Regions from separate parts of the Exiguobacterium sp. OS-77 genome, predicted to be linked through region 1. Evidence: riboswitches for the same ligand, from Rfam matches in the RefSeq annotation. Region 1 holds a riboswitch; each other region holds the start of a gene.
The links. A riboswitch is a leader RNA that binds a small molecule or an ion and turns the genes downstream of it on or off. The one in region 1 is predicted to bind thiamine pyrophosphate.

Region 2: it holds a riboswitch for thiamine pyrophosphate, as region 1 does, so the genes downstream of both, EXG77_RS10115 (thiamine phosphate synthase) here and thiD (bifunctional hydroxymethylpyrimidine kinase/phosphomethylpyrimidine kinase) in region 1, are expected to answer to the same signal.
Region 3: it holds a riboswitch for thiamine pyrophosphate, as region 1 does, so the genes downstream of both, thiT (energy-coupled thiamine transporter ThiT) here and thiD (bifunctional hydroxymethylpyrimidine kinase/phosphomethylpyrimidine kinase) in region 1, are expected to answer to the same signal.
Region 4: it holds a riboswitch for thiamine pyrophosphate, as region 1 does, so the genes downstream of both, tenA (thiaminase II) here and thiD (bifunctional hydroxymethylpyrimidine kinase/phosphomethylpyrimidine kinase) in region 1, are expected to answer to the same signal.

The regions. Positions count from the first base shown of each region.
Region 1 covers NZ_DF239008.1:2,598,310-2,605,927, forward strand. Annotated here, with positions in the region: gene EXG77_RS13340 (hypothetical protein) at 1-270, opposite strand, end outside; gene EXG77_RS13345 (YitT family protein) at 407-1,273, shown strand; gene EXG77_RS13350 (hypothetical protein) at 1,465-2,103, shown strand; gene EXG77_RS13355 (metalloregulator ArsR/SmtB family transcription factor) at 2,478-2,843, opposite strand; gene EXG77_RS13360 (hypothetical protein) at 2,900-3,343, opposite strand; gene thiE (thiamine phosphate synthase) at 3,355-3,993, opposite strand; gene thiM (hydroxyethylthiazole kinase) at 3,983-4,750, opposite strand; gene thiD (bifunctional hydroxymethylpyrimidine kinase/phosphomethylpyrimidine kinase) at 4,731-5,534, opposite strand; TPP riboswitch at 5,649-5,759, opposite strand; gene EXG77_RS13380 (murein hydrolase activator EnvC) at 5,823-7,100, opposite strand; gene EXG77_RS16640 (M23 family metallopeptidase) at 7,301-7,618, opposite strand, start outside.
Region 2 covers NZ_DF239008.1:1,949,816-1,957,433, reverse strand. Annotated here, with positions in the region: gene EXG77_RS10140 (hypothetical protein) at 1-144, shown strand, start outside; gene EXG77_RS10135 (DoxX family membrane protein) at 174-662, opposite strand; gene EXG77_RS10130 (MFS transporter) at 790-1,974, opposite strand; gene EXG77_RS10125 (OsmC family protein) at 2,165-2,590, shown strand; gene nagZ (beta-N-acetylhexosaminidase) at 2,587-3,807, shown strand; TPP riboswitch at 3,864-3,966, shown strand; gene EXG77_RS10115 (thiamine phosphate synthase) at 4,049-4,642, shown strand; gene EXG77_RS10110 (FAD-dependent oxidoreductase) at 4,639-5,583, shown strand; gene thiS (sulfur carrier protein ThiS) at 5,580-5,780, shown strand; gene EXG77_RS10100 (thiazole synthase) at 5,783-6,547, shown strand; gene EXG77_RS10095 (ThiF family adenylyltransferase) at 6,544-7,551, shown strand.
Region 3 covers NZ_DF239008.1:1,171,873-1,179,490, reverse strand. Annotated here, with positions in the region: gene sdaAB (L-serine ammonia-lyase, iron-sulfur-dependent subunit beta) at 1-292, opposite strand, end outside; gene EXG77_RS05720 (DAK2 domain-containing protein) at 393-2,066, opposite strand; gene EXG77_RS05715 (Asp23/Gls24 family envelope stress response protein) at 2,092-2,454, opposite strand; gene rpmB (50S ribosomal protein L28) at 2,738-2,926, shown strand; gene EXG77_RS05705 (amino acid permease) at 3,067-4,470, shown strand; gene EXG77_RS05700 (thiamine diphosphokinase) at 4,525-5,127, opposite strand; gene thiT (energy-coupled thiamine transporter ThiT) at 5,129-5,689, opposite strand; TPP riboswitch at 5,751-5,860, opposite strand; gene rpe (ribulose-phosphate 3-epimerase) at 5,883-6,539, opposite strand; gene rsgA (ribosome small subunit-dependent GTPase A) at 6,542-7,447, opposite strand; gene pknB (Stk1 family PASTA domain-containing Ser/Thr kinase) at 7,473-7,618, opposite strand, start outside.
Region 4 covers NZ_DF239008.1:2,192,663-2,200,280, reverse strand. Annotated here, with positions in the region: gene abc-f (ribosomal protection-like ABC-F family protein) at 1-708, opposite strand, end outside; gene EXG77_RS11355 (DUF1002 domain-containing protein) at 988-1,869, opposite strand; TPP riboswitch at 2,063-2,169, shown strand; gene tenA (thiaminase II) at 2,244-2,939, shown strand; gene EXG77_RS11345 (hypothetical protein) at 2,991-3,287, shown strand; gene EXG77_RS11340 (glycoside hydrolase family 3 protein) at 3,318-5,234, opposite strand; gene EXG77_RS11335 (sporulation protein) at 5,443-6,216, opposite strand; gene EXG77_RS11330 (SAM-dependent methyltransferase) at 6,327-7,511, shown strand; gene EXG77_RS11325 (BrxA/BrxB family bacilliredoxin) at 7,542-7,618, shown strand, end outside.

The DNA.
Region 1 (7,618 bases):
GGCTTGTCGCTCTTTTCCTGTAACCTCATAAACAAGCCGCAACGATTCCCCTTCGACATCTACCTGTTTTAATTCTGATGAGAACGGAAGTTGTTCGGCTAATTGACGAACCGCTACCGTATTCATCATCGAAGCACCCACTTGTCTCGCTACGAGATCTCCATCATGCCAAATAGACGTTCGATTTTCTTCATCCGATGGTTGAAAAATGCGAATACCAATTAGTATTACTAAACAAATACAACCAATAAGCAAGAACGTTTTTTTCATTTTCATCACCTTCCTAAAAAAACGTACCCTTTTTCATCTTTTTTCATAAGAAGGGTTGAAATTTTATGCATATGGGCGTACTCTTGCAGGCAGATACTCACAGAAGGAGGAGCATGAGGTCACTCATCATATTGCCATGACTACAACACACCCACAGAAAAAGAGAGTTGAAAAAATTAGTTTTTTAATCATCGGTACATTGCTTTATTCCCTTTACATCAGTTTACTACTATCTCCAAATGATATCGGATCAGGCGGTATCATGGGGATCACACTCATCATCCAAGAGCTCTTCCACACGCCAATCGGTTTAACGCAATTGCTTTTAAACATCCCACTCTTCCTTTTAGGTTTTCGTTTTCTGCGTAAACGGTTCATGTTCTTATCCGGCATCATCGTCGTTGCTTCCTCTTTTTTAATCGACTGGATTCCGACTCAAATTGTTCCGGAATCTTTAAATGATCCGCTCGTCGCCTCCATCTTTGCCGGTCTAGTCTCTGGACTTGCGATGGCATTGATTTTCTTCGGTGGTGCTTCAACTGGAGGGCTTGATATTCTTGGAAAATTTTTCTTCGCTCGTTTTCATAACTGGCCACTTCCTCGCATATTTCTGATGCAAGATCTTGTCATCTACATCCTTGTTTGGTGGGTGTTTGACTTAAAACACGTTATGTACGCGCTCATCATGAGCTTCGTTCGCGCCAAAGCCCTTCAGACGGTTTACAGTTTCTATTCTGCTTCTAAGCAATGTATCATCATTTGTGAGAAAGCAGATGAAATCAATGAAGTCATTACAAAAGAACTCGGTCGTGGTGTCACGATTCTCGATGCACGTGGAGGATATTCCAACCGAACGAAAAAAATGGTCTATGTCGTCGTTCAAAATAATGAAATCGTCCGTTTGCAAGAGATCGTCTCTTCCGTTGAGCCAAATGCATTCGTTACATTCTCAGAAATTCATACGGTTTTCGGAAACTATAAGGAACATTCCTATTCGTTTTAACCAAGCGCAGCCAAGCTGCGCTTTTTCTTCTACATAAAACAGCTTCTCGGATTGCACTAGCTTTCCTGCTTTTTTATTCAGAATACTGACTTCTTACTTTCCTATCCCTATTCAAAAAATAGACAGGCTTCACTTTTCTTGTAATAGTAGTTAAGCTAATGACATGTCTTTTTATTTAAAGGAATGATTGCATGCACTCACTATGGCGTCAGCGTGTTCTGCTGATTCTTTTGATCAGTTTATTTGCCTCTATACCAATCATTTATGCCTTATCTGGTTATCGGACAATTGCGGCGATGACAGCGCAGATGAAGGATCATGATATACCGTTAATTAATCAAGTCGATCAGTTGGTTGAACATAATCGAGATCGAGCAAACGCAGTCCGCGGCCTCTTATTGTACGAAGATAATCGTTATATTGAACAATATTATTTTTCGACTTCGAAAATTCATGACTTACGTAATAGTCTGAATCAATCTTCAACTACTCCAGGAACAATTAAAGATCTTCTTCGTCGCAACAATGTCTGGGAGTCAGAAATCGAACGGGTTTTCGTCGTATATGAACGCCAAAGTCCAGCAGCAGCAAAACGTCTCGCCAGACAATCGACTCAAACGACTCAGACGATCCTTGAAGACTTATCACGTGTAAAAGATGATTTATATCGAACGCTTCAGGCAAAATTACAACAATCGGATGCGTTAATTGCTACATATAAATGGATGTGCCTCGGCCTGTCAATTCTGTCCTTTTTGATGATTAGTGCAACGATTTTTTTCTTCCATCGCTTCGTTCCTGCCATATCAGAGAAATCAGCACAAGAATAAACAAAAAGGAGCTGACTCAAAAGTCAGTCTTTACAAAGATAAGGGTGGCAGATCATCATTCTGCCACCCTTATCTCGTAACAAAAAGAATGACGCTTCACACGCCACTTCTACAGGAACAAGCGCGATTTTGCGCTATCAGAGACGAACAAGACCCGCTTTTCTGCTGGAATGAAGCAAGAAAGCCAGCTTGTGTCTCGCCTGAGGAAAGGGTCTGAAAAGATGAGTTATTCTTTTTTCGAGTCAGCTTCTTCAGATTATAGAGGCGTCATCTTGATTGACAGGACGAGGTCGATGCTTGTCCTAGGAAAACGATCCGAGATGAACAAAAAAAGCGCAGCAATAGCTACGCTTTTCGTTATTCTAAAGAATCATTCACGTACTGCTTTTTCCCTCATGCACATGTTCCATAGCCATATGCACAAGCGATGAGACATGATGATCATCCAGGGAATAATAGACGACTTTGCCTTCTTTTCGGAACTTGACGAGTCCTTGTTTCAACAAAGACCGAAGATGGTGAGACGCCGTCGCAATCGAACAGTCGACAGAGGCTGAGACATCACAAACGCATAGTTCTTCTTCAATCGTCAACGCATAAACGATTCGCAGTCGTGTCGCATCCGAAAGAATCTTAAATAGCTTTCCGATTTCAAGTGTTGGGATCGTATCCACGACTTGTCCGATTTCAGACGCACGTTGTTCGTCAATCGCAATCGTTTCACAACGGGGAATATCCATGTCCGTCACCTCGTTTTTACCTATATTGCACCATGGGAAAACAGAACATTGCAAGTTTAGCGCATGCGCCTACGAATGAGCCAAAATACAAACCATCCTCCAACATAATCTCCGATATCCCAGACGATTCGATTTTGATCGACAGCGCGTACGCCGATATCAATGATTTTCGTACTCTCTAATCGGTTCGAATAGCGCTGTCGTAGCCGAGTCGGAATCGGTAGACGAAGAAGTACCCGGTAATAGATGTCTAAATGAGTATGTCCCCAAATTTCCGTCGCAATCGAGCTCGTTTTAATATACAACGGACGTTTGTAGCGTCTTTCATACTTTTCTTTCAATAAAAGGGCCATCTCATAAGATATACGATTAGGACGCGGAAATAAGACTTTTCCTAGATGGTAGATCCCCTGATTATCGACTCGAATGATTTGTGGTTCTAACCGATATCGAATCCAATAGCCGCGAAAACGGATCGTCTGCCATTTCAATACAATCACCTCTGAACGGATTATACCCTGTTCTGAAGTGATTGATGCCATTCTCGCACAGCATCTGTCATTTGCTGCGCAGCGAGTTGCCGATCTTCTTTAGCGAAAATTTCTGAAATGACGGCGTACCCTTCTAGCGGGATGGGAAGGGTGGAGACATTTGTTGCTGTGATTCCACCAATACCGATTAGAGGTAATCGTACGGCTTCCCGAATCGCCTGAAGCATCGTATGCGACATGGAATCAGCGTCCGCTTTGGATGACGTCGCAAATAGAGATCCCACGCCTAAATAAGAGGCTCCGTCTCGTTCTGCTTCAATCGCTTGTGCAACAGTGGCTACCGACACACCAATTACAGCATCTGGTAAAAGGCGACGTGCTGCGGTTAAAGGAATGTCTTCTTGTCCGATATGCAAACCAGCTCCGACGAGTAACGCGATATCGATCCGGTCATTGATGATCAAAGGAATGTCGTGTCGATCCGTCAGTCTCTTCAACCGAACTGCCTGATCGTAGAATTCCTTTCCTTGTGCGGTTTTTTCTCGTAGTTGCACGATCGTCGCACCACCTAAAACAGCTTCCTCAACGACCGTCTCGATCGCGACGCCAGGATGGTACCGACGATCCGTCACTGCATAGATGGAGTAATCAATTGACACGTTCTGTCACCTCCACCAGTTCTTGCTCCGTCATGAGGCTGATCGCATTGAACAATTCTCGTTTAAAATCACCAAGACCTTGCGCAGAGACTGCTTGTTCTCCTGCTTTTCCCATGACGAATGTTCCGTGAACAGCCGCCTCAAACGCCGTATATCCTGCGCCGAGGAAGCTCGCAATCAAGGAAGCCGTCATACAGCCCGTACCCGTGATGTCTCCTAGACGAGGTGTTCCTACATGTAATTCCATTTCGCGCGTTCCATCCGTGATATAGTCGTTCGGACCTGTCACGACGAGGACAGATTTGTGTTTGCGAGCGAATGCACGAATACTTTCTCGATCCATCATTGCATCTCCCGCAGCATCGACTCCCTTAGTTCGTCCGTCTTCCCCAAGTAACGTCTTGATTTCAGAAGTATTTCCTTTGATGACCGTACACCCGAGATCAATGAGTTCTTTAGAAAAGGCAGTACGTAATGTCGTTGACCCTGCTCCAACTGGATCAAGAACGATCGGGACATTCAAACGTCCCGCTTCACGGGCTGCAAGTCGTTGAGCTGCTTGCATGTCTGCATCGATCGTACCAATGTTTAAGACAAGGGCTTGCGCGAGTCTAACCATCTCTTCTACTTCGCGAATGTCTTCCGCCATGACGGGTGATGCTCCAACAGCGAGTGTGACGTTTGCGCAGTCGTTGATCGTTACCGTGTTCGTCAGATGGTGAATGAGTGGTTTGTGTTCAAGAATGGTCGTAAACATGTGTATCCCTCCAAAGTGAATGAAAATGATGTGTCGGTCCAATACCTTGTCCGAGAGCAAATCCATGACGAATCGCCTCCGTGACATAGCTCTTTGCTTGTCTTACACTATCTGTAAAATCTTCTCCAAGCGCCATCCGCGCCGCAATCGCCGCAGATAAGGTACAACCAGTTCCATGAGTATGTTGATTGTCTAACCGTTCCGATGTGAAGCGGTGTTCTACTTCCCCATCAAACAACAAATCCGTCGCAGCTCCTGAGAGATGTCCACCTTTTAGTAATACTGCCCCTGTCTGTGTAGCTAATTGATGCATCGCCAGTCGCATTTCATCTAGATTGGTGACCGATCGTCCTGTTAAACGCTCCGCTTCCGGTAAATTTGGTGTGACGAGTGTCGCAAGCGGTAAAAGCTCCGAAATCAATGCTTGTTCAGCCTCCGTCCGTAATAAGGCATGTCCCCCTTTAGCGACCATGACGGGATCTAATATGATCGGAACTGTCTGTTTGCGGAGATGTGTAGCAATGAGACGAATCGTCTGCGCATTCGAGACCATTCCGATTTTGATCGCATCGACACGAATGTCTGAAAAAATCGACGTTAACTGGGCATCTACGATTTCTGGAGATAACTCTTCCACCGCTTGAACACCCAACGTATTTTGCGCCGTGACAGCTGTCAGGACGCTCATTCCATAAACGCCTAAAGCTGAAAATGTTTTTAAATCTGCTTGAATCCCAGCTCCACCACCGGAGTCGGATCCCGCAATCGTCAGTACATGTTTCATATTCTTTTCACCTTCCCATCGAGCAATATAAGGGAGTCGTGACCGACAAAAAAGCGTCGACCGCTGTAAAAAAGCAGTCGACGCTATACGAAAGCGTTATACACGCATTCCGGTATCCGTTCGGCTCAACTTTCCTACGCTGGTATTATCCAGTTCAGGTAATAGGGTCGAAAACAGATTGGTTTTCCTCTCAGCCGGATTCCTCCAGCTCCCCTAGTTGCTCAAGTATTCGTTTCGCCTTAACTGTAGCATAGGAAAGAAAAAAAAACGAGCCGAAGCCCGTTTTGATTACAGATATGCCAATGGATTGACTGCATTTAAAGGAGAAGAAGCACTGTATTGATAGCCTCCGACATGTAGTTCGAAATGTAAGTGTGGTCCTGTTGAATTCCCTGTACTACCAAGTGTTCCGACTTGCTGACCTTGAGAGACCGTTTGTCCTGCATGAACAGATAATGAGCTCATATGAGCGTAAACCGTCGTATAGACTTTTCCATCCAAGAAATGTGAAATCATGACGTGGTTTCCGTAAGGTCCACCACCTGATGCTGTAATGACGGTTCCGGCTGCTGCTGCGACGATCGGAGATCCGACGGGACCTTTGAAATCGACGCCATTATGGAATGTATAACCGTTTGCTCCACTAGCTGGTCCGAATCCTTGTGATACCCCACCAGAAGATGGTCGGACAAATTTCCCACCACCTGAAGCGATTGGTGTTGTATCTGAACTTGTTGATTCTGTATTCTTATTGGCTTGTTTTGCTGCTTGAGCACTTGCTTTAGCCGCTTTTTCAGCTGCCGCTTTCTCTGCTGCTGCTTTTTCAGCCGCTGCTTTAGCCGCTGCCTTCGCTGCCGCAATCGCACGTTCTTGCGCTTCGAGAGTCGCTTGCAGTTCTTTTGCGTCTAACAGTTCTGTCGTAAACTTCGTCTTCCCTTTTCGTAATTTTTTGAGTGTAGCACTACGCTCTTTCATTTGAACTTTTAACGCTTTTTTTTGTTCAAGCAATACTTTCTTTTCTTGCATTTGCTCCGCTTTTTTCTCAACAAGTGCTTGTTTTGCTTCTGCTAATTTTTGTTGTGTCGCGATGTAATCTGAAATCATTTTATCATCTTGTTCAGCAATCTTTTTACCCGCCATGACACGGCTGAATAAATCACCTAAATCCTTTGATCCAAAAATGACTTCTTCCCACTTAATCGAGTTTCCATCGTTTTCTTGGAAAACACGTAAACGATCACCGAGTAGTTCTTCCTGCTTCTGTAGCATCTCCTCGTAACGAACGATGTCTGCCTTTAACTCATCGATTCGATTGCTTAACTGTTTAATTTGTTTATTTTTTTCGGAAACTTGGAAAATCTTTTCGTTAATCGCTGCGTCGATTCGATTGATTTGACGTTGTTCTTTTGAAATTTTAGCTTCTTGCTTTTTAATCTCTTTTTCTAATTTACGTTGTTCAGCGGCATTTTCAGCCTTTTTTTCTTTAATCGTTGCTGCCGCGATCGGTTGTGTACCTGTTGTAAGTAATGCCCCTAAAACAATGGTAGAAATTAGTTTTTTTAGCATATATCGTTTTCCTCACTTATGTATTTTCATTTTTTATTATAGTATTCAAGTTTCTCTCATATCTGAAATAGATTATAGCACCCTAATCGTTTCAAAAAAATTTCATTTACATTTCAAGTGAAAACGTTTTTTTGTAATATATATATTTCTTATCAAATATAAAAAAAAGAATCGTTGCATATGCAACGATTCTTAACTGTTTAAAACATAGTCATTGGATTTACTGAGTTAGCTGGACCTGTTGCACTGTAGCTGTATCCACCAACGTGAATTTCGAAGTGCAAGTGTGGACCTGTTGAGTTTCCTGTGCTACCACGTGTACCGATTTGTTGACCTTGGCTGACGCGTTGACCTGCACTAGCGTTCAATGAACTCATATGTGCATAGACTGTCGTATATGTCTTCCCGTTCAATTGGTGAGCAATCATGATGTGATTTCCGTAAGGTCCGCCACCTGATGCTGTAATGACTGTACCAGTTGCAGCTGCCACGATTGGCGTGCCAACTGGACCACCGAA
Region 2 (7,618 bases), 650 kb from region 1:
CTCGCAACGGATGGGCATTCGGCACGTTATCTCGGTGACCGTCGCTTTGAAGTTGATGGTAAACCATACCTATTCCTCGAGCGTACGGTCTCAGTCGGCGGGACCCCGACACAACAGACGATTCTTGAGCAACAAAAAAAATAACTCTCCCGCGTTTGGGAGAGTTTTTTTCGTTAGACCGGAATCCGGTCCAGGGGATGCGGTTGCTGCGACGAACGATACCAGCGGATGATCCAGTGATCGATGCCGATTTGATACGCAAAGCGTCCTGCAGCCAGTAAGGCGATTGACGCTGCTAAGAATACTGGATTCAATGCGATCGTCCCAGCGAGTAAGTAATTGAGATTCATGATGCTTCCGACAACCAGTGCAGGAACTGTCAACAGACTAAGAATCAACAGAATCCCGACGACGAGTTCCGCGAACGGAATCAAGGCGTTGATCAGCCCGTCGTTCGGTAAGGCGAGTTGCTCAATCCACGTCGCGTACCAGGAACTGACGAATGCGTCTTCACCAGTTGACTTCGCGAGCGCTCCTTCGAGAAACGGTTTTGCATCAAAGCCATTAATGTACTTACCGATTCCAGCGATGAACCACTGGATTCCGAGCCAGAGTCGGATGATCGTCAACAGACCGAGACCGATGATGTGTAATGCTTTCACTTTCAGACACTCCTCTACTACAACATAGTCCCCATCATACTGAAAAATCATCAGCGAGATGGGGACTATCATCATAACGTCATCGAACCGTCATCGACCTGTTACAAAAAAGGATAAGGTAACGGTTTCATGACCGTTGATCGAGGCGATGACTGACTGCAGTCAATAAAGCAGCAACGAGCGCGACCAGTCCACCGACGAGTGCCGTGTTCATCATCGGACCGTTCGCATAGACGATGCCACCGAGTGCCGAACCAAAAGCAATCCCGACGTTACTCGCAACCGGCATCAATGAAGCGGCGAGTCCTTTTGCTTCCGGGTTGAACTTTTCAGCGAGGTCAATCAAATAGATTTGTGTCGAAGTCGTCAGTAGAATCGACATCAACGACATCAAGGCGATGTTGAACAGACCAAGCGGAAGGGATGCTGTCGTGAAGTATAATGCAGCAAGAACGACTGCTTGCACGACGAAGACGAACCGTAAGCGTCCCATCGGATTTTTGCTAGCAATCTTGCCGGCAAGGATGTTACTAAAGATTGAGACGACGCCGTAAGCGAGCAAGATCGGACTGATCCACGTTTTCGCAATCCCGAGTTCTGTTTGCAGAATCGGCACGAGATATGTGTAGACGACGTAAGTTGCCCCGAATCCAAACGACGGAATAAAGAAGGCGATCAGGATCCGTGGGTTGGCGAGCAATCCAAGCTGTTCCTTAATAGAACCAGAACCCGTCGATTGCTGGACCGGAACGATCTTCCATACTGCGAGGAACGCAATCATTCCCATGACTGTCGTTAGCCAGAACGTGGCTTCAAAGCCAGCATGTTGCCCGATGAACGTTCCGATCGGGACACCTAAAACGTTCGCAAGTGTAAAACCACCGAAAATGAACGAGACGGCGACACCGCGCTTCGCGACAGGTACACCGTCACTTGCGACGACCATTGCGAGCGAGATCAAGACACCAGTCAAGATGGCTGTCAGAATGCGGGTTGCGAGCAACACTTCGTAACTTGGAGCAAAACTACTGGCAAGGTTCAGTAAGACCCAGGCGAGTAAGAGACGTAGGATCAGGCGACGCCGTTCCAGATGACCGGTCAGCGACATGACGATCGGTGTACCGATTGCAAAGGAGATGGCAAAGGCTGAGACGAGCGTACCGGCTGTTGCGATCGTGATATCAAGGGCTGAGGAGATTTCAGCGAGGATCCCGACGATGACGAATTCGCTTGTTCCGAGTACGAACGTCAGGAGCGACAACGTGGCGATCAAGAGCCAATCGCGTCGACTTAAACGAGTAGTAGGTGACATGGATAATTCCTCAATTCTAGCGCTTGCGCGCGAAACTATGAGTAACAGGATAGCATGAAACGATTTCGTCGGGTATCGCAAAGCAAGATTTCGGGAAAAGAACCATTATTCGAAATAGCGTGTGAATTTCCAGGCGTACTGTTTTTTGCGTATACTACAGAAGAAGACTACTTATAAAGGAGTGGAAACGATGCAAGCGACAGTGACATGGAACAAACAGATGGGGTTTAGTGGACAGACGGAATCAGGGCATCACCTGGCGATGGATGCAGCACCCGAAAACGGGGGTGAAAATCAAGCGCCGCGACCGACTGAGCTACTGCTACATGCCGTTGCCGGCTGTACCGGAATTGATATCGTTTCGATCTTAGAGAAGATGCGCTTGACGATCACCCATTTCGAAATGGATATCGAAGGAGAACGGGCAGAGGACCATCCGCGGCGTTTTACGTCGATCTCGATTCATTACCGGCTCGAAGGAGATCTCCCGGAAGATAAGGTCCGTCGCGCCATCTCGTTATCAAAGGATAAATATTGTTCGGTCTCGCAATCCCTGAACGCTGAGATTTCCGTCTATTATTCGATCAATGGTGTCCGGAGCGAGGATCCTTTGTGAAGAAAGTCGTACTGATCGGTTGCCTGTTGCTTGCAGGGTGTGCGCAGGAGACGACGGAACCAACGAAATCATCACAACCGGAATCGAAACAACCGACAGAAGAAAAGAAACCGAAGCCTGAGCCGACGAAAGAAGAACGACAACAAGCAAAACTAAAGCAACAATTAAAAGCGATGTCGACGTCAGAAAAAATCGATCAACTGCTCTATATCGGAGTCGCCGGCACGGAACTTTCAGCAGCTGACCGGAAATTGTTACAGACGCATGCGATTGGCGGGGTCTTATTGCTCGGCGGAAACATCACGTCAGAAGAACAACTCTTGACGTTCACACGTGCGATTCAAGAGACGAATCAAAAACCGTATGCGTTTGTTGGGATCGATGAAGAAGGCGGACGGGTCAGCCGGGTACCGGATCAACGATTACGTCTACCGACGAGTCAACGGATGGCGCAAGGAGCAGATGATGCGAAAATGGAAGATGTCGGACGTACGCTCGGACATTTGTCACGATTTTATGGCTTCAACATGGACTTCGCACCGGTCCTAGACGTCAACAGTAATCCGAACAATCCGATCATCGGCGACCGTGCGTTCAGTGCTGATCCGAAGACCGTCGCGACGCTTGGTACGGCCCTGATGCACGGGATGCAGGAGACGGGAACGATTCCGGTCGTCAAACATTTTCCCGGTCACGGCAATACGAGTGTCGATTCCCATGTCGGGCTACCGAAAGTGACGGCATCAAAGGAAGAACTGAAGCAGACGGAACTGTTACCGTTTAAAGAAGCGATTCAAGAGGGCGCCGAGATGGTGATGGTTGCCCATATTCTCTATCCCGCGTATGACGATACGAATCCATCCTCGCTCTCAAAGCCGATCTTGACTGACCTCTTGCGTCAGCAACTCGGATTCAACGGTGTCATCATCACGGATGATCTCGTCATGGGAGCGATCACGAAACGATATGGTCTCGCAGAAGCGGCACGTCAGTCGCTCGTCAATGGAGCTGATATGGCGATGTTTTCAGAGGCAGGTGCTTACGCAAAAGTTCATGCTGAAGTGATGCAAGCCGTCAAAGACCAAACGCTGACGCCGGAGATGCTCGATGCTAAAGTAATGCGCATCCTGAAGCTAAAGCAGACGTATGCCGACAGCCAAGAGCAACAGCGACCGACGAAATCGGAGCTGATTCAGCAAGTGGAAGCGCTCAACTAGGACTAGCGAAGCAAAGCGACTCATGCTAGACTAATGGGGCAAGCCAATTAAACACGAAAAGACACTAGGGGAGTCTCCCAGCAGACTGAGACGGAAGTATCCGGACCCTTTGAACCTGATCTAGTTCGTACTAGCGGAGGGAAGTGGCTCGAAACCCTAGATATCCTTAGCGCTTCAGCGCATTTTCGGACCACTCCCTTCAACATCGGGAGTGGTCCTTTTTCGTATGGAAAGGAAGAACATGATGCGTTTACATCTGATTTCGACGGGATCCATTCATCCGCTTGACGAAATAAAGACCTTTCAATCACTTCAACCCTATACGGATCAGCTGCATCTACGTGAACCGAACTTATCGGCGGCAGAATTACTTGATCTGATTGAAGCACTCCTTGGGCATGGTTATTCGCCTGAACAGTTAACGGTTCATGACCGGGTCGACGTCGCCCATGTCGCCGGCATCGGTGTGCAGCTGACGCGCCGTTCCTTGCGTGTCCGCGATGTGCGACGTCATTTTCCGAATCTCGTCATCGGGAAATCGGTCCATTCACTAGCAGAGGCACTGGCAGCAGAAGCGGAAGGAGCCGACCGACTGCTGTACGGTCATATTTATCCGACAGCGTCGAAGCCGGACCTACCACCCCGAGGGATCGACGCATTAAAGCAAGTCGTCACCTTCACGACGAAACCAGTCATTGCGATCGGTGGGATTACACCAGAATGCATGCCTGAAATCGCAGCGACCGGGGCAACCGGAATCGCCGTCTTATCGGGTATTCTCGGTCAATCGGATCCACTCGCCGCCGTCAAGCGTTATCAGGGGGTTCGCGTATGACGAATCACATCATCATCGGCGGTGGAGTCATCGGGTTGACGCTTGCTTATGGTCTCGCCTGTCAGAATGAATCCGTCGTCGTCTTAGAACGTGGAACATGCGGACGAGGAACGAGCCGCGCAGCTGCCGGGATGCTCGCGACGGACATCGAGCTGAGGGCGGAATTGCATGTACTTGCCGCACGTAGTCGTCGTCTGTATCCGTTGCTTGCACGTCGACTCGAGCGAGAGACAGGCATCGATTGTGGGTACCGGGAACAACCGTTTTTGTTAAAACGTAAAGGAAGCGAGCATCTGTTTCCAGCTGTCGGTCAAATCGATCCACGACGACTGACGACTGCATTGATGTATGCCTTACACGCACGTGGCATATCGATTGAAGAACAGGTAGATGTCACACGCATCGAAGAGAACGATGACTTCATCAGGATCGAATCGAACGCAGGAACGTGGACCGGACGAACAGTGACGGTCGCTGCCGGACGCGGGTCGCAAGCCTTGCTCGATACAGTCGGAAATTCGATCGCGACATATGGGGTCAAAGGGGAGTGTCTCGCCGTCCGTCTCGCGGGTCAGCCGTTACGCTCGATTCTGTTTGATGAAGCCGTCTACCTCGTGCCAAAAGCTGACGGACGGATTTTGATCGGTGCGACCGAACTGCCGCACGACGAGACGGTCGGCGTCAGTGTCGCTGGGATCATGTCACTGCTTCAAGCAGCAGAACGACTGTATCCACCGATTCGTGACGCGGTCATCGAAGAAGTCTGGTCCGGTGTACGACCGCAAACGGTGTCCGGCTTGCCATATATCGGAGTCACCGATTCATCCCGTCGGATCTTCCTAGCGACAGGGCATCATCGGCATGGCATATTACTCGCACCAGCGACAGCGGAAGTCTTGGTAAATACATTACGGTTGATTCAGAAGGAGGAAGTCCGATGAACATTACGATTAACGGCAATGACCACACGATCGAACAGATTAAAACGATCGAGGACATGCTCACGCAACTCGGCTTAGGGGAAAAGCTCGTCATCGTCGAACAGAATCGACAAATTATCGATCGCATGGCGTACGGTCAGACAGTCGTTCGGGACAATGACACATTTGAAATCGTTCATTTCGTAGGAGGAGGATAAACATGCTGAAAATTGGAGAAAAGACATTTGAATCACGGTTATTGCTCGGAACAGGGAAATATACGGATGCTACGGTACAGCAGAAAGCAATCGATGCGTCTGCTTCACAAATTTTGACATTTGCCGTCCGTCGGCTCGATATCTTCGACAAACAACAAGCGAATTTCTTGGAGTCGCTTGATTTAGCGAAGTACGATCTACTTCCAAACACGGCTGGTGCGAAGACGGCGGAGGAAGCTGTTCGGTTAGCGAAGCTTGCGCGGGCATCCGGTATGTGTGACATGGTCAAGGTCGAAGTGATTGGTTGCGATAAGACGTTACTACCTGATCCGATCGAGACGTTACGGGCTTCTGAAGAATTACTCAAAGAAGGCTTCATCGTCTTACCGTATACGTCAGACGATGTCGTCCTTGCACGGCGACTCGAGGAACTCGGTTGTCACGCCATCATGCCGGCTGCATCACCAATCGGTTCCGGGCAAGGCATTCTCAACCCACTTCATCTACGATTCATCATCGAGCAGACGACGGTCCCGGTCATCGTCGACGCCGGGATCGGCTCGCCGACCGACGTCGCCTATGCGATGGAACTCGGTGCGGACGGTGTCTTATTAAACTCCGCTGTCGCCCATGCGAAAGATCCGGTCAAGATGGCGCACGCCATGCGACTAGCTGTCGAAGCAGGGCGCTTCGGATACGAAGCGGGACGAATCGAGAAAAAACAGTATGCGGTCGCGAGTAGTCCAACGAGTGGATTGATTCGATGAACCGTTACTCACGGCAAACTCGATTTCAACCGATCGGGGAAGCGGGACAAGCACGCTTAGCTGCAGCAAAGGTACTGATCATCGGCATGGGAGCGCTCGGAACGGCATCGGCAGAACAACTCGTTCGCGCCGGTGTCGGCGTCGTCCGAATCGTCGACCGTGATTATGTCGAGTGGAGTAATCTACAACGACAACAGCTTTATACCGAGGAGGATGCGCGTCATATCGTACCAAAAGCGATTGCCGCAAAAGCACGGCTTGAAGCGATTAATTCGACGGTGACGATCGAAGCGCATGTAGTAGACGTCGACCGGGCAGCGCTGACGTGGCTTCTCGATGATATCGATCTGATCATCGACGCGACGGACAATTTCGATATTCGCTTGCTGATGAACGACATGGCGTCGATGCGTTCGATTCCGTGGATTTATGGTGGATGCGTCGGCAGTTATGGGATCACGTTTACCGTCCGTCCCGGGGAGACGCCGTGTCTGCATTGTCTGCTCGATCAATTACCGCGAGATCAGGAGACGTGTGATACAGCGGGAATCATCGGACCAGCTGTACAGATGGTCGCTTCCTTGCAGGTGACGGAAGCGTTGAAGTGGTTGAGCGGAAAAACGGACGCCATGCGGACGCGCTTGCTTGCGTTTGATGTCTGGTCGAATACGTTTCAACAAATTAACGTCCAGTCACTGAAGCAAACGGAGTGCCCGTCGTGCGGCATCGATCCGTCCTACCCTTACTTATCGGATCAAACGGTTCGTTTCACGGCACTGTGCGGTCGGGATGCCGTTCAAATCCGCGGAGACGGACAGCGGGATCTGGAACAGTTGAAACAACGTCTCCAGCCGGTCGCTGCGATTTCCGCCCATAATCCATATTTGCTGGCGTTTACGACGGACGAACATCGGATGGTCGCTTTCCGAGATGGACGTGTTCTGATTCATGGCGAGGCGGATCTCGTCAAAGCGAAACGGCTCTATCATGCCTATTTCGGCTAACGTTCATAAAACAGTAAAACTAATTTTAAATATATATGTTTTAAATGTTTGAAAAACAGGTAAATAA
Region 3 (7,618 bases), 1.4 Mb from region 1:
CACTCGTCTCGAAATGAATCTCAATCCCTTTCGACTTCGCGATATCGATCGATTGTGGAATCCGGTCGTCAAACGTATCGTATCCGAGAACACCGCCGATGATGGCGACATCCGTTCCATGTCCACGATACGTATCCGCGAATGAACCGTAAAACGTGATGTGGATGACAGTAGGCGTTTCCCCGAATAATTTACCCGCCATCAATCCAATCCGTGCAGCCCCTGCTGTATGCGAGCTCGATGGACCAACCATGACTGGTCCGATGATGTCAAAGACGCTACGATATTTCATTTCTTTTCCCCTCTCTATGAAACAAACGAAATCCCACCTCTATTATCGCAGATGGTGGGATTCGTGAAAAGGCTAGTCGCCCTTTTTCAGTATGATGGTTTTATTCGACGCTTAAAATGTACGAATAAAGTGGTTGTTTGCCGTCGTGGACTTCCACTTCAGCATCCGGATTGACCGATTCGATGTACGCGACGAGTGCGTCAACTTCTTCTGTCGAGACGCCTTCACCGTAAAGAACCGTGATGATTTCGTCGTCCTCAGTGACGAGTGTATCGACGAGTTTCTTGACTGCACCAAGACTTGAAGCGTCCGTAGCGACGATTTGTTTTTCAGCAATCGCCATATGGTCGTCCTTCTTGATTTCTACACCATCGATGTTCGTATCACGTACGGCATATGTGACTTGTCCCGACTTAACGGCTGCAATCGCATCTGCCATGTGCGCTTCGTTCTCTTCGACAGTCGCTTCTGGATTATAGACGATTGTTGCTGCTAAACCTTGTGGAACTGTTTTTGATTTCACGACCGTCACACCACAATTCGCAACAGATGCTGCTTGTTCAGCGGCCATGATGATGTTTGAGTTGTTTGGATAGACATAAACGTGTTCAGCGTGTGCATCCTCGATCGCCTTAACGATATCTTCCGTCGACGGGTTCATCGTTTGTCCGCCTTCGATGACGACACTGACACCGAGTGATTTAAAGAGTTCGCTGATTCCTTCACCCATTGCGACTGTCACGAGGGCTGCTTTCGCTTTTGCCTTCGGTGCAGCGACTGGAGTGACTTGGTTCGCACCTTCTTCTTCAAGGATCGTCGAGTGTTGTTGACGCATGTTTTCAATCTTAACAGCGACGAGTTCACCGAAACGTTGTCCTTTTGTGATGACTTCTCCTGGTGTTTCAACGTGGACGTGAACTTTAAGGAGTTCTTCATCCGCTACGACGAGCAACGAATCACCGAATTCCGCTAATTCGTTCCGGAAGTCTTCTTCGCTGAACGGTGCATTCGCAAGCTTGTCATCTTGGAAACGAACCATGATTTCCGTGCAGTAACCGTAATGGATTTCTTCTGTCGACATGAAGCTTTGAGCCGTTTTATGATGCTCTGCTTCGACGAGTGCTTCCATGACAGGTGCATGCGGCTTGTCGAGTTCTTTTCCTTCGAGTGTTGCGAGGAATCCTTCATAGATACAGACGAGACCTTGACCACCAGAGTCAACGACGCCTACTTCTTTTAATACCGGAAGAAGTTCTGGTGTACCGTCGAGCGATACTTTCGAAGCTTCGACGAGTTGACGCATCAACTCTAAGAAATCCGTCGTCGTCTCAGATTGTGCGATAGCAGCGACAGCTGTTTCACGGGCAACCGTCAAGATTGTTCCTTCAACGGGTTTCATGACTGCTTTGTATGCAGTATCGACACCTTTTTGTAACGCATCTGCGAATTCCTTCGTATCAATCGTTGTTTTGCCTTCGATTGATTTCGAGAATCCACGGAACAATTGGCTTAAGATGACGCCAGAGTTTCCGCGCGCCCCCATCAATAATCCACGTGCGAAGACGTTTGCGACTTCCGATACAGAATCCGAAGTTGATTTACCTGCTTCTTTTGCACCTGAAGTCATCGTCAAATTCATGTTCGTTCCCGTATCACCATCTGGCACAGGGAAGACGTTCAATGAATCGACGAAATCTGCATTTTGATAGAGATTCGCCGCGCCATTTTGAATCATCTTGACTAACTGCGCTCCTGTTAAACGATCTACACTCACTAAAGTTTCCTCCTCTATTCCCGCCTTAGACATTCGTCAAGCGGACTCCTTGGACAAAGATGTTCACAGATGTCACGTCAAGACCTAGTGCCTGACTGAGCGTGTATTTCACGCGACTCTGTACGTTATTCGCCACCTCTGAGATTTTCGTTCCATAACTTACGATGATATGCATATCGATATGGACCTGCTCTGAAGCCTGTCGAACGATGACACCGCGTGCAAAGTTCTCACGTTTTAAGAGTTCAGCAAGACCATCCTTGATTTGAGACTGGGATGCCATACCAACGACACCAAAACATTCCATTGCCGCGCCGCCCGCAAGTTGCGCGACGACATCATTATCTACATCAATCTTTCCATAGGTCGTTTTCATCTCGATCGCCACCTGAGTAGCCCCCTTTGAATATTGTATTCTTCTCATAATTCTACTATAAGGACCTACTATTGAAAAGTCGCCGTACTGACTATACAATGAATAAGTGAAAAATAGTAGCGGTCAAATGAACTTTTACCATCATCCTCATCCATTATTTTAAATTTCGAGGTTGTCTGTCAAGTTTTTTTCTTGTCAGCTACTTTTTTTATGTTGCAACCGCCCTGACACCATGCTAAGATAGCAAAGTGTCTATTAGGACGAACGCAAAACAACATAAAAGGAGGCGGAACGCATGGCACGTAAATGCTACGTTACTGGGAAATCGCCAAAGTCGGGTAACAACCGTTCACACGCATTGAACAAAACAAAACGTACTTGGGGAGTCAACGTACAAAAAGTACGTATCCTCGTCGACGGTAAGCCGAAAAAGGTTTGGGTTTCAGCTCGAGCTCTTAAATCAGGTAAAGTCGAACGCGTATAAGGCGCAACCACCGGATGGGAATCTTCCCTTCCGGTTTTTTTATGCCCTCATTTATTTTTCTCATAAACTAATTGTCGCTTTTATTGAAAACGCTTACAATAGGAACGTACTTTATTTTGTCAGAATTGGGGGAAGTCATCATGCAACTCAAACGAGAGATGACGAGTCGACATCTGTTCATGATTTCACTTGGCGGAATCATCGGAACAGGCTTATTTTTAGGGTCAGGATTAACGATTTCACAAGCAGGACCTCTCGGGGCGGTCCTCAGTTACATCGTGGGTGGGACCATCATGTATCTGACAATGTTATGTCTAGGGGAATTAGCGGTCTATCTGCCGGTCTCGGGGTCATTTCAGACCTATACGACCCGCTTCATCGGACCAGGGATCGGCTTTGCCGTCGGTTGGATTTATTGGCTCGGCTGGGCCGTGACGGTGGCACTCGAAATCACAGCTGCCGGCAGTTTAATGGACCGCTGGTTTCCGAATGTACCCGTCGTCGTCTGGTGTACCGCCTTTACGGTCTTGCTGTTCGGTCTGAATGCCGTCTCCGCCAAAGCATTCGGTGAAGCTGAATTCTGGTTCTCGAGTTTGAAGGTCCTCGCGATCCTATTCTTCATCATTTTAGGTGGCGCTGCTTGGTTCGGCTGGTTACCGATGGAAGCAGATCGCCCAACATCGTTATTCGCTAACTTTACGGCAAGCGGTTGGTTTCCAAACGGGATTCTTGGTGTCTTGACGACGATGATCGCCGTCAACTTCGCCTTCCAAGGAACGGAATTGATCGGTGTTGCGGCTGGGGAGTCCGACACGCCAGAAAAATCGATTCCAAAAGCGATCCGCAATACAGTCTGGCGGACGTTCATCTTCTTCGTCTTATCGATTACGATCGTTGGTGCATTAATTCCGTATGAGACGGCTGGCGGAGTCAGCAGTCCGTTCATCATGGTCTTTGATGCGATCGGCATTCCGTACGCTGCTGATTTGATGAATATCGTCGTCTTGACGGCACTATTATCCGTCGGAAACTCCGGATTATATGCGGCGACTCGGATGTTATGGGCAATGGCGCAAGAAGGGATGATTTCAAAGAAATTATCTTACGTCAATGCACGTGGTGTGCCAATGCGTGCTTTACTCTTTACGATGATGTTCGCGATGTTATCGCTTCTGACCGCATTTTTCGCAGAAGATACCGTCTTCATTTGGCTCTTGTCCTTAGCCGGACTCGGGGCTCAAGTCGGCTGGATTTCGATCTCTGCTTCTCAGCTTGCATTTCGTCGTCAGTTCGTCCGAAACGGACACGATGTATCCGAACTGAAATTCAAGACACCACTCTATCCGGTGTTACCACTGATTTCGTTGACACTTAACGTCGTCGTCCTCGTCAGTCTTGCGTTTCAAGCGGATCAACGAATCGCTCTATACATTGGTGTTCCTTTCTTCCTTGTCATGTGGGGAAGTTATCATCTCTTCGTCAAAGGAAAACATCTATCCGCTCAAAGCGACATCCGTGTCGCCCCTTCTCAACTCGAAGAATAATTTCACACAAAAAGAGGTCGCGGAGTCATCCACGGCCTCTTTCCTATGATTGCGCTATTCCTTAAGCGTCCGCATCATCAATAGTTCTCCTTGATGGAGCTCTACCTTCGCTTCTGACGCACACCATTCATTACTGACGGTCAAGGAACCTCCGACCGGTACTGGATGTGCATCAAGTGGATATTTGACTCCGGATAAGCTTAAAGTCGATGGTACGAGTGGAATGAACGAAAGATAATAATAGCTCCCTGCTTCGACTGCATACGTTCCCTCAGCCAAGTATCGTACCTCTTCTCGTTTCGTCACGAGTCGTGCCTCTGGGTATCGCTTCAATAAATATACATTTTGGACGGTCATGTCGAGCCGCCCACCTGTCGCCCCGATAATGAAGGTATCCTCAAACTGTTTCTTCTCTGAGACTGTACGAAGTGCCAGTTCGAGATCCGTTTCATCTTTCTCGGCCGGATGAACGATTGCCCCTTCTGGTACATAACCAAGCGAATCAAAATCACCAATCGTCAGGTCGCATGTCAGCCCAAACGATTCAATCGTCTGAACACCACCGTCAACACCGACGATAAAATCACCTGGCTGACAAAACGTCCGTAAATCCGGCGCTTCTTCTCGCGGACCGGCACAGACGAGAATCGCCCGCATCTCAGACGCCTCGTGCCGAATAACGTAGTAAGCGTGGCGCAGTCGTGAATAAAAGACCCGCAACGACACCACAAAGAACGTAAGACGGTACCATGTATGTCGCGTTATAAATCAATGAATACGGTACGACTGGACCTTCGGCATACTCGGCAAAAAAGACGATTCCACTGATGACATGACAGATATAACGGAGTCCTGCGCCTAATAACGTCGCCAGGAGAACGAACGCCATCAAGCTTTTCTTTTGTCCATTGCGCGCGGCTAGTCTGACTTGACGCGCGAACAGACCACTTAATCCGACGACACCATACGCAATCGTATAGTCAAGCATCGGTTGAACGATCGTCAAGACTTGTGGAGCGAACATCAATTGAATCGTACCGACAAGCGCTCCCGTAACGACCCCTCCAACGACACCGTGGCGAAATGCCATGACGAAGATCGGTAACATCGCTAAGCTGATTGAGCCTCCTTGTGGCATTTTGAATGGAATCAGTAAATCAAAGACGACTCCGAGACTGGCAAAGATGGCAATTTCCATCATCATTTGTAACCGTTTCATGTTATTATTCCTCCTTCATTGTACGAGAGGACGCAAAAAGGCAGTACGACGAACGCCGTACTGCCTGCGTGCGCCACATCCCTACGTCCGTTTGAACGGAACAGGTTCGAAGGGTTAAAGTCTAAAAGACTCCTCTCAGCCGCTTTTCAAGCGACACCCCTTGCGGTCATCATATTTCGTTTTCTCGTTCTTATTATACGGCAGCCCCTTGACGAATGCTAGTGATCGCTTCCGCATAATCTGGTGCATTGTAGATTGCTGATCCTGCGACGAGAACGTTCGCACCGTTATCGATGCAAAGCTTTGCCGTTTCCGGATTGACGCCACCGTCAATCTCGATTTCAAATGTCAGACCACGATCTGCTTTCATTTGCGCAAGTGCTGCGAGTTTCGGCATGACACGCTCGATGAAGGCTTGTCCACCGAAGCCCGGATTGACCGTCATCAATAAAACCATATCGACATCCTCAAGGACGTGTTCAATCGTTGATAATGGCGTATGGGGATTCAAGACGACTCCTGCCTTTGCGCCCGCTGCTTTGATTTGTTGCAAGACACGATGGACATGATTCGTCGCTTCGACGTGGAACGTCACGATGTCAGCCCCTGCCTTGACGAAATCTTCAACGAAACGTTCTGGCTGGTCAATCATCAAATGGACATCGAGAATCATATCCGTCTTTTGACGTAAGCTGCTAAGCACAGGTAATCCAAATGAGATGTTCGGTACGAACTGACCGTCCATGACATCAAAATGGATATAGTCCGCGCCTGCTGCTTCGACTGCTTTGACATCACGCTCAAGATTCGCAAAATCTGCTGATAAGATCGATGGTGCAATTTTAATCATCTTCAATACCTCCGGGCTCGATTCTTGATTTCGTCTATAAACATACCATAGTTCTCATAACGAGAGGACATGATTTCTTGGGCTTCGACGGCTTCCTTGACGGCACAACCGGGTTCATTCAAATGCAAGCAACCTCGGTATTTACAATCATCTTGTACAGCGACGAATTCAGGAAAACTCCACCGTACATCCTCGATTTCCATATCATACGGAAAATCGAGGTTCGAGAAACCTGGCGTATCGGCAATCAATCCTTCGGCAAGCGGCATTAATGTGACGTGGCGCGTCGTATGACGTCCGCGTCCGAGTGATTTCGAGATCGCACTTGTTTCTAAATCAAGAGAGGGCTCCAGTGCATTGAGCAATGAACTTTTCCCGACACCGGATTGTCCGGCGAGAACGCTCGTTTTTCCAGCAAGTAACGGACGGACTTGCTCAACACCCGTCAACGTCTCACTTGATGTCTCGATGACCGTATACCCAATCTTCCGGTAAGCGGCAATCGCCTCTCGGACAGCCGGTCCTTTGACTTCGTCAAGTAAATCCATCTTCGTTAACAGGATGACGGGTTGGATTTCCTTCGCTTCGATCAAGACGAGAAATCGGTCGAGTAGATGCGCTGAAAAATCAGGTTCTGCCGCCGAGACGACAAGCAACGCTTGATCGATATTCGCGACAGGCGGGCGTACTAAAAAGTTGTCCCGCTCCTTCACTTCGAGAATGTACCCGGTCTCACTTTCGATATGAAGCACGACTTCATCTCCGACGACTGGACTGATGCCGCGTTTTCGGAAATTTCCTCTTGCTCGTGAACGAACTTCTCCTTCTGGTGTCATGACATCATAAAAGCCGCCCTGCAGGCGTATGATCGTTCCTTCTCGATTCTCTTCGATGCGTTGTTCCGTCATCCTATGCACTCCTTTTTTATCACATTCATTGTGCGTCTTTTGCTTGATTGTACGTGATGGTTTTTGAACGATACACCGTATCGTCTTTATAGATCGTAATTTTGCCTTCTTCACCCGGATCAATCGTTAATGGCACGTCGAATGTCTCATCTTGATCAATTGATTCCTCGA
Region 4 (7,618 bases), 410 kb from region 1:
GGCTGTCAGTTCACCGTCTTCGAGTTCAACGATCGAAGTGACGACGGCGTCTAAGAAGACCCGGTCGTGAGAGACGAGCAGGATGGTTCCTGTGTAGTCCCGTAAGAACTGCTCCAGCCATTCCACGGCAGCTAAATCGAGATGGTTTGTCGGTTCGTCAAGAATAAGCAGATTTGGTTCCATGAGTAACATGCGACCGAGACAAATCTTCGTCTGTTCACCACCGCTCAACTGGTGGAAAGGACGAGTGAGTAACGGACGGAGATGTAATCCGTTCACCATGCGTTCGATCTTCGAGTCGAGCAGATAGCCGTCCTTTTGCTCGAATGCATTCGTCGCTTCCGCATACCGTACGAGTAGTGCATCGAGATCATCTGGTGCTGTCGCCATCATTTGCTCCAACTGTTGCATCCGGGAACGGATCGCAAGAGTCTCTGCAAACGCTGTCCAAAGGACGTCGAGTCCGGTCATCGTTTCACTATATACAGGAAGTTGTTCCAAGTAGCCGATCGTCAAACCGTTCTTTTGATAGATGACACCACCGTCCGGTTGCTCGAGGCGAGCAAGCAAGCGGAGTAATGTCGTCTTACCACTCCCGTTTCGTCCAATCAGACCGACACGGTCGTGTTCGTTTAAGAAGAGGGAAACATCCGCTAAGATCGTCTCGCCTCCGAATTGTTTTGTCAGGTGTTGAATGTCGCAAATCATCATATTCAATTGATCCTTTCGCGCGCATCAAAAAAGGAGAGCGCAAATAGCACTCTCCCTAACGTGTGAAAGATGCGCTTTGCAGTATTTTTCATTCATGAAGTTCTTAAAAAAGGACAGACGGGTGCCTTAGAACGCCATTTCATGAAAAATCGCGCGCAACAGATACAATTGTTCCATCAACCAGTGTTTGCACGCGGCAAAGTCCATCTTTTCACACCACCTTTCGTTTCAGATACATCTAGTTTACTATTTTTTTGTCAGTTACGGAAGTCTGAATTATTTGAACACACCCGCGATTGAACTGAAGAAGTCACTGAGTCCATCAAATAATTTAGCGAAAAATCCTTTCGTTTCTTCTGAAGTTGCGAACGCGTGGATGTCTTGTCCCGCATTTTTCAATCCACTCTCGATTTGTCCCCAGTTGATGTTCGCTTGCTCCATTTGATTGAACAGATTCGTCAGCCGGTCCATTTGTGCGTCAGACAATTGGATATTGTTGTTTTGAATGACTTGGACGATCAGGTTTTCGATTTCGACTTTGGTTTCCGGTTTTTGATTGGCGATCTCAGCCTTGATCTCATTCATCAAGTCAGCCACCTTATCCGTTCCAACGGTTTTCCCGACGTCTGATGTGACTGATAATTCTTGCTGTGCTAGATCCTTGCGTTCGTCACTTAACTTAATCCCGGTTTCAGCGGAAGTTTGATCGTACGCCTTCATGATTCCTGTCAAGGCGGATGTCCCGGTCACCTTGTAAGGGGAAGTAATCGTGATGTCGGCATCTTTGACACCCGCTGTGACGAGAGCGTTGAGATACATATCCTTCGTCACCCATGTGATGTTTTCCGTCGAGACGGAGAGTCCATCTCCTTTTTCCGTCAGTTCGATTTTAGCCGACGAATACATGTTGCCGCCTTTTTGCGACTGTGGGATGTTTTTCCCGAGATATTTTTCCTCGTCAGCAGAAGTTGCGATGATCGGTGTAATCCCTTCCGGTGCATTGAGACGTGAAAGCACCCATGCTTTATCTTTTGCGCCGAGCGACTCCCCGAGTGTGACGATCGTCTTATCGACGACTTGTTCGGCGGATGCGGCTGTTGGGAGTAATAAAGCAGAAGCGATAACGGCTGATGCCATGATTTTTGTTGGTGTATGCATAATGAAATCCTCCAATTGTAAGTAACAGAATGAATTATAGTATCAGGTACTAAATTTAGTGTACGGGAACGATGTCTGTTCGGAATCGGTCTGCAGATGGAGACGATATCCGTCTTCTGACACTCCATAGTATAGCGAAAAGGAGACAACTTGACTTCCGTTTTCAGCATGCTATAGTGAATTTGAATCGAATAATGACCACTAGGGGAGTCGGTAGACCGACTGAGACGAACGAAGACGTTCGGACCCTTTGAACCTGATTAAGTTCGTACTTACGGAGGGAAGTGGCGTCAAGTCTTGTTCTTCTTGCGCCATGCCCGTGTGTTTCGGGGTGGTGTTTTTTCGTTTCATAACTAAACGAGGAGGATGAGATCATGACATTCACACAAGAAATCAAACAAGCGGCACAAGCGTATTGGGATAGTAGTTTTACGCACCCATTCGTACAAGGAATCGGGGAGGGGACGTTACCGCTCTCGAAATTTCGGCATTACGTCATGCAGGATGCCTATTACTTAAAACACTTTGCGAAGATTCAAGCGAAGGCAGCGTCAAAAGCAGACGACTTCGCGACGATTGCGACACTTGCCGAGCATGCTACTTCGACTTACGAGGCAGAGTTGAGCTTACATCAATCATTTTTTGAGCCGCTCGGTATTACGGCAGCAGATCTTGAAGCATTTGAACCGGCACCGACAGCATATGCGTATGTCTCGCACATGCATCATGCGAGTGAAGGAACGCTCGGTGAGACGATTGCTGCCATCTTGCCATGTTACTGGTTGTATTATGAAGTCGGGCAACAATTACTAACGTGTACACCGGAAGAAAAAATCTATCAGCAATGGATCGACACGTATAGCTCGGAATGGTTTGAAAAGGTCGTCTTTGAACAGATTGCACGGCTTGATGCGCTGGCGGAGCAAGCGAGCCCGACGGAACGCGAGCGGATGAAACGTCATTTCGTGACGAGTTGTTACTATGAGTTACTCTTCTGGCACATGGGGTGGACGGAAGAGACATTTGCATCAGTTTACGAAACGATTCCAGCACGAGCGGTATCTTCTTGAATCACTAGATGGTAGAATTAGGAATACCATTTAGTGAGAGTAGGGATTGGAATGGAAATCATCGTGATCGCACTTGTGATCCTCGCGGCATATGCTATGCAACGAATGCTTGGTAAAGTCAAAGTAAGATTTGTAGGACTTATCATCCCAACGTTGATCGTATTATCCGGTATATCCGCATCGACTCGAAACTTCAAGGTAGCGTATAGCATGGGAAGCTATATTTCTGCTGTTCTTGTCATCGTCGTCTATGCACTGCTGACTTATTGGTTATACCGCGTCTACCATCGTGCGAAAGAAGAAGCTGAATATCCGTATCAATCATTAAAAGACCGAGGCATCCTTTAAGGAGCTTCGGTCTTTTGGTGTATCACGTCATCATTTTTTCCAGTTTTTAAAGCCGTCACCGAATTCGAGATGCAGTTGATCGGTAAAGACACCGTTCTTAAAGACCGGCACATCAACCGGTAAAGTGCCTTGCGGTTTGAACGTTCCGAAGATCGCTCTGATACCTGCAGGCAGGTTCGGTCCCGCTGATTTTAGATTGCCTGCTTCGGAGTCTGGACCGTTTGGATCGCCTTTGAAGCCATAGACGAGGACGTGTGCCGGTGCGTCCGGTTGTACGGCGACATCGTATGGGTTACGGAGACTGAGCAGGACGGATGGTGTATCCGTTTGTTTCGCATAGCGGAAGATCGAAGCCGGAATCGCTTGTTCTGGTGCAGTAGGTAGTAGTTTAGCACTCGTGTTGACGTTGGAACCGACGATGATGTAATCTGCTGCATCGAGTTGCGCCCGTAATGTCGGGTTTTGGTCGAGCGGTAGCGTAGTAGCCGAGTAATTCGCTGTCGTCACGTGCCAGTTCCGATTCTTCGGTAGGGAAGCGATCGTTTTTTTCATGCTGTCCGTTTGATCCGCCGCAGGAGCGATCACAAGAACGTTGGCATTCTTTTTCGGTTTGAATGGTAAGGTCCGCTGATCATTTTTCACGAGTGTGACCGCGGCTTCCGTCATCGCACGTTCTTTTGCTTTATGCTCGGGACTACCGACGATTTGGTTCGATTGCGCGATTTTTTCAGCTAGGGATGTCGTGTCAGTCGTACCGTTCCAAATTCCGCGTTCTGCTTTCAGTGTCAGAATCCGCTCAACCGATTGATCGATCCGTTCCTCTGAGAGGCGACCATCTTTGACTGCTGCGATCACATCCTTGAAAATCCGGTCGAGTTTTGTGACATCCTGCTCGGAACGAAGGATCGTCGGCATGAGCGCGATATCGACACCGGCGTCAAACGTCTTTAAGACGGCTTCTGATTCCGTGAAGTTGTCGGCGATCGCCTGCATGTTCAACGCGTCTGTGATGACGATGCCATCGTAACCAAGTTTTTCGCGCAGTACGCCCGTGATGACATCATCCGATAACGTCGCAGGTAAAGGGAAGGTAACATTTGTCGACGTGACAACTTCAGGTTCGATTTGCGGCATCCCGATGTGTCCTGTCATGATCATATCGATGTCTTCAGCAATAGCTCGCTTGAACGGTACGAGCTCGACTTGTTCTAGCTCCTGCAGGGACCGGTCAACGACCGGTAATCCATAGTGGGAATCGGTCGCCGTATCGCCGTGACCCGGGAAGTGTTTGGCGGTCGCCGCGACACCTTCAGACTGAATTCCCTTCATTAGAGCGGAACCGAGTGTGCCGACGAGCGCCGGATCACTCGAGAACGAGCGGACACCAATGACAGGATTTCCAGGATTGCTGTTGACGTCGAGAACCGGACCAAAGTTGACATTGATGCCGAGCGCACGCAGTTCCGAACCGATGATATGACCGGCATCATTGGCATATGTGCTACTGCGGGTCGCACCTAACGCCATGTTGCCAGGTAAGTTCGTCCCTGTTCCGAGCCGAGTAACGATTCCACCTTCTTGGTCGATCGTGACGAAGAGCGGAATATCGTTGCTAGCGTCTTGTTTGACGACTTCTTGCAGATCATGAACGAGTTTCGTCGTCTGTTCGGTTTCGCTGACGTTCTCAGCAAACAAGATGACGCCGCCTAAATCATAGCGATCGATGATGTTCGCGACTTCTGGGGCAAGCGACGTATGATTGCTGCCATTCCACTGCCGGAAGTCCGGCATGATCATCTGCCCGATTTTTTGTTCGAGTGTCATCGTGTCGATTTTGTGACTGATCCGATCGGCTGAAGATCCTGCCTCTGCCATGACAGGTAAACTACTTGAGACGAGTACTGCTGCGAGTCCGGCTGTTAACGTGAACTGTCCGATTTTTTTCATGATGTACGTCCTCCTTTAGTCAAACCGTGACTGGAATTCTTTTCAATACGGACAGTATAGCAAGGTGTTTGTTTTAAAACAATATTTTATTTGTGAACGATTTCAAATTGAAATAAATTTCAAAGGTGTTTTTAGACAAACTGACTTGAATGAAAAAAAGTGACTCCCCCTGAAGAGGAATCACTTTCAAGTAAAGTCGATCGATTGATCAGCTATAGCGTTCGACGATGCTTGTCAGCTGACGTTCGACGAACGATTGATCCTGCAGTTCACTATTGGACAGACGCAGTTTGATCATCGACTCATCTGCACCAGCCATTTCACTGAATAATGAACCGAGACTGTGCGCACGACGGTCGACTTGGACGATTAAATCAATCCCTGAGCTGTCTTGGAGCATGATGATTTCGATCTCATCCAGTTTATGGGCGTAGTGTGTATTGCGAGCTGAATACTCAAGCTCCTGAGCAATCGGTAAATCTTTCCGGAATCGTCCAGGTAATTTTTCCGTATCGGCTTTTTTCAATCGGAAGCCAAGTGACTCCATCGCATCTAAGACTGTCGCTTGGTAGCGGTTCGCTTCGACGATGACGGCGTCACGGTCCGATGGATCAACGGCTTGAGCGATGTCGAGACCCGTCTCAATCCACGATTTCGATTGGCTGACGGAGAGCGGTGTATTCAGCGGTACGCGTAATGTAAAGGGAATTTCCCGCTCGATACCCGCTTCAATCGTGAACTTCGCTTCATTTAAGGCAAACCGATCGAGCGTGAAGGTCGTGAACGTCGTGCTATCATTGACTTCTTGTTTGTACTGCGTGTTGAATTCAAGATAAATTCGATCAATTTCTTGATCGACGTTTCCGCCTTTGATATGGACGACACCGTGAATTTGACCGCCTGGTTCGCAGCGGTCATCCGTCAAGCGTGTATCGACCGTTGCGGCACCGATTCCGATTTGTGAGAGAATTTTTTTGAACATGATGAATTCCTCCTTTTGATTACGTACGAATGATAAAGCGTGTAAACTTGTCGAACAGGTACGAATTTGCTACAGTTTCGAAAGAACATCAGAAAAGGACGGGACGACTAGTGGAACTACATGAATTAAAAGCGAGTCTTGCCTCGCAAATCACGCAAGGAACACTGATCCATGCAACGATAAGTAATCCGCGTCAAAAATCAAATGATCTCCGACGAATCAAGGTAAAACCGATTCTATTAAGAGATACGGTGATGATGCAGGTAGAGTTTCAATTTGAACGCGTTATGAAGCATGAAAATATTTTAATTGACGATTTCGTCGGACGACTCGATGACTGGTTCACGGAATTTCGTCAATTCTTATTCCGTTTTGAAGAAGAAGAATGGCAATTCCAGCTCTCGAAAAAGATGAAAGTCGCGATCAAGACATCCAAAAAGGAGCCGATGAAAGCTCTCTTGTCGCATGACCGGAAAAAAACCTATCTATTAGAAGACGGTGTGCCGGTTCCGTTTCTGATTCGCTTAGGCGTCATGACGGAAGCGGGTCAAGTCAAAAAACAGAAGTACGATAAGTTTAAACAAATCAATCGCTTTCTTGAATTCGTTGAGGATAGCATTGCTGCCTTGCCAAAAGGAAAAAAACTCCGGATCTTGGACTTCGGATGCGGGAAGTCGTATTTGACGTTCGCTCTCTATCATTATCTAAAAGTCGTCAAAGGATTCGACCTCGAAGTGACAGGTCTTGATTTAAAGAAAGAAGTCATCGAAGAATGTACGCAAATTGCGCGTGATCTGGATTATACCGATCTGACATTCCGCGTCGGGGACGTTCATGATTACACAGGGGAGACGGAAGTCGACCTGATGGTGACACTTCACGCTTGTGATGTCGCGACGGACGTCGCACTCGCACGAGCTGTCGACTGGAATGCATCAGTCATCCTGAGCGTACCGTGCTGTCAAAAGGAATTGAACCGTCAACTGGACTGTTCGCCACTCGATGTCATGCTCCAGCACGGACTGATCAAAGAAAAATTCGCATCACTGGCGACAGATTCGATTCGTGCTGAGTTGCTAACACTGGTCGGATATGAAGCGCAACTTCTCGAATTCATTGATCTCGAGCACACACCGAAGAACATCTTGATTCGAGCATACAAACAAAACAAGCGACCAACGGAAGAGAAAATCGATCGTTACATCGCGTTCCGTGATTTGTTGCATGCCCGACCATTTTTAGAAACTGAATTAAGCGGCAGACTTGGACAGATTTCACCGAAACTCGTACAATAAGAAGGAGAACGAATCAAAGGAGGCAATACGATGGATTTCCAAATGTATTTTGAAGATGTCGTCCAAACAGCCCGCAAAGAAGCGCAAGCTGCTGGATTTGAAGAATT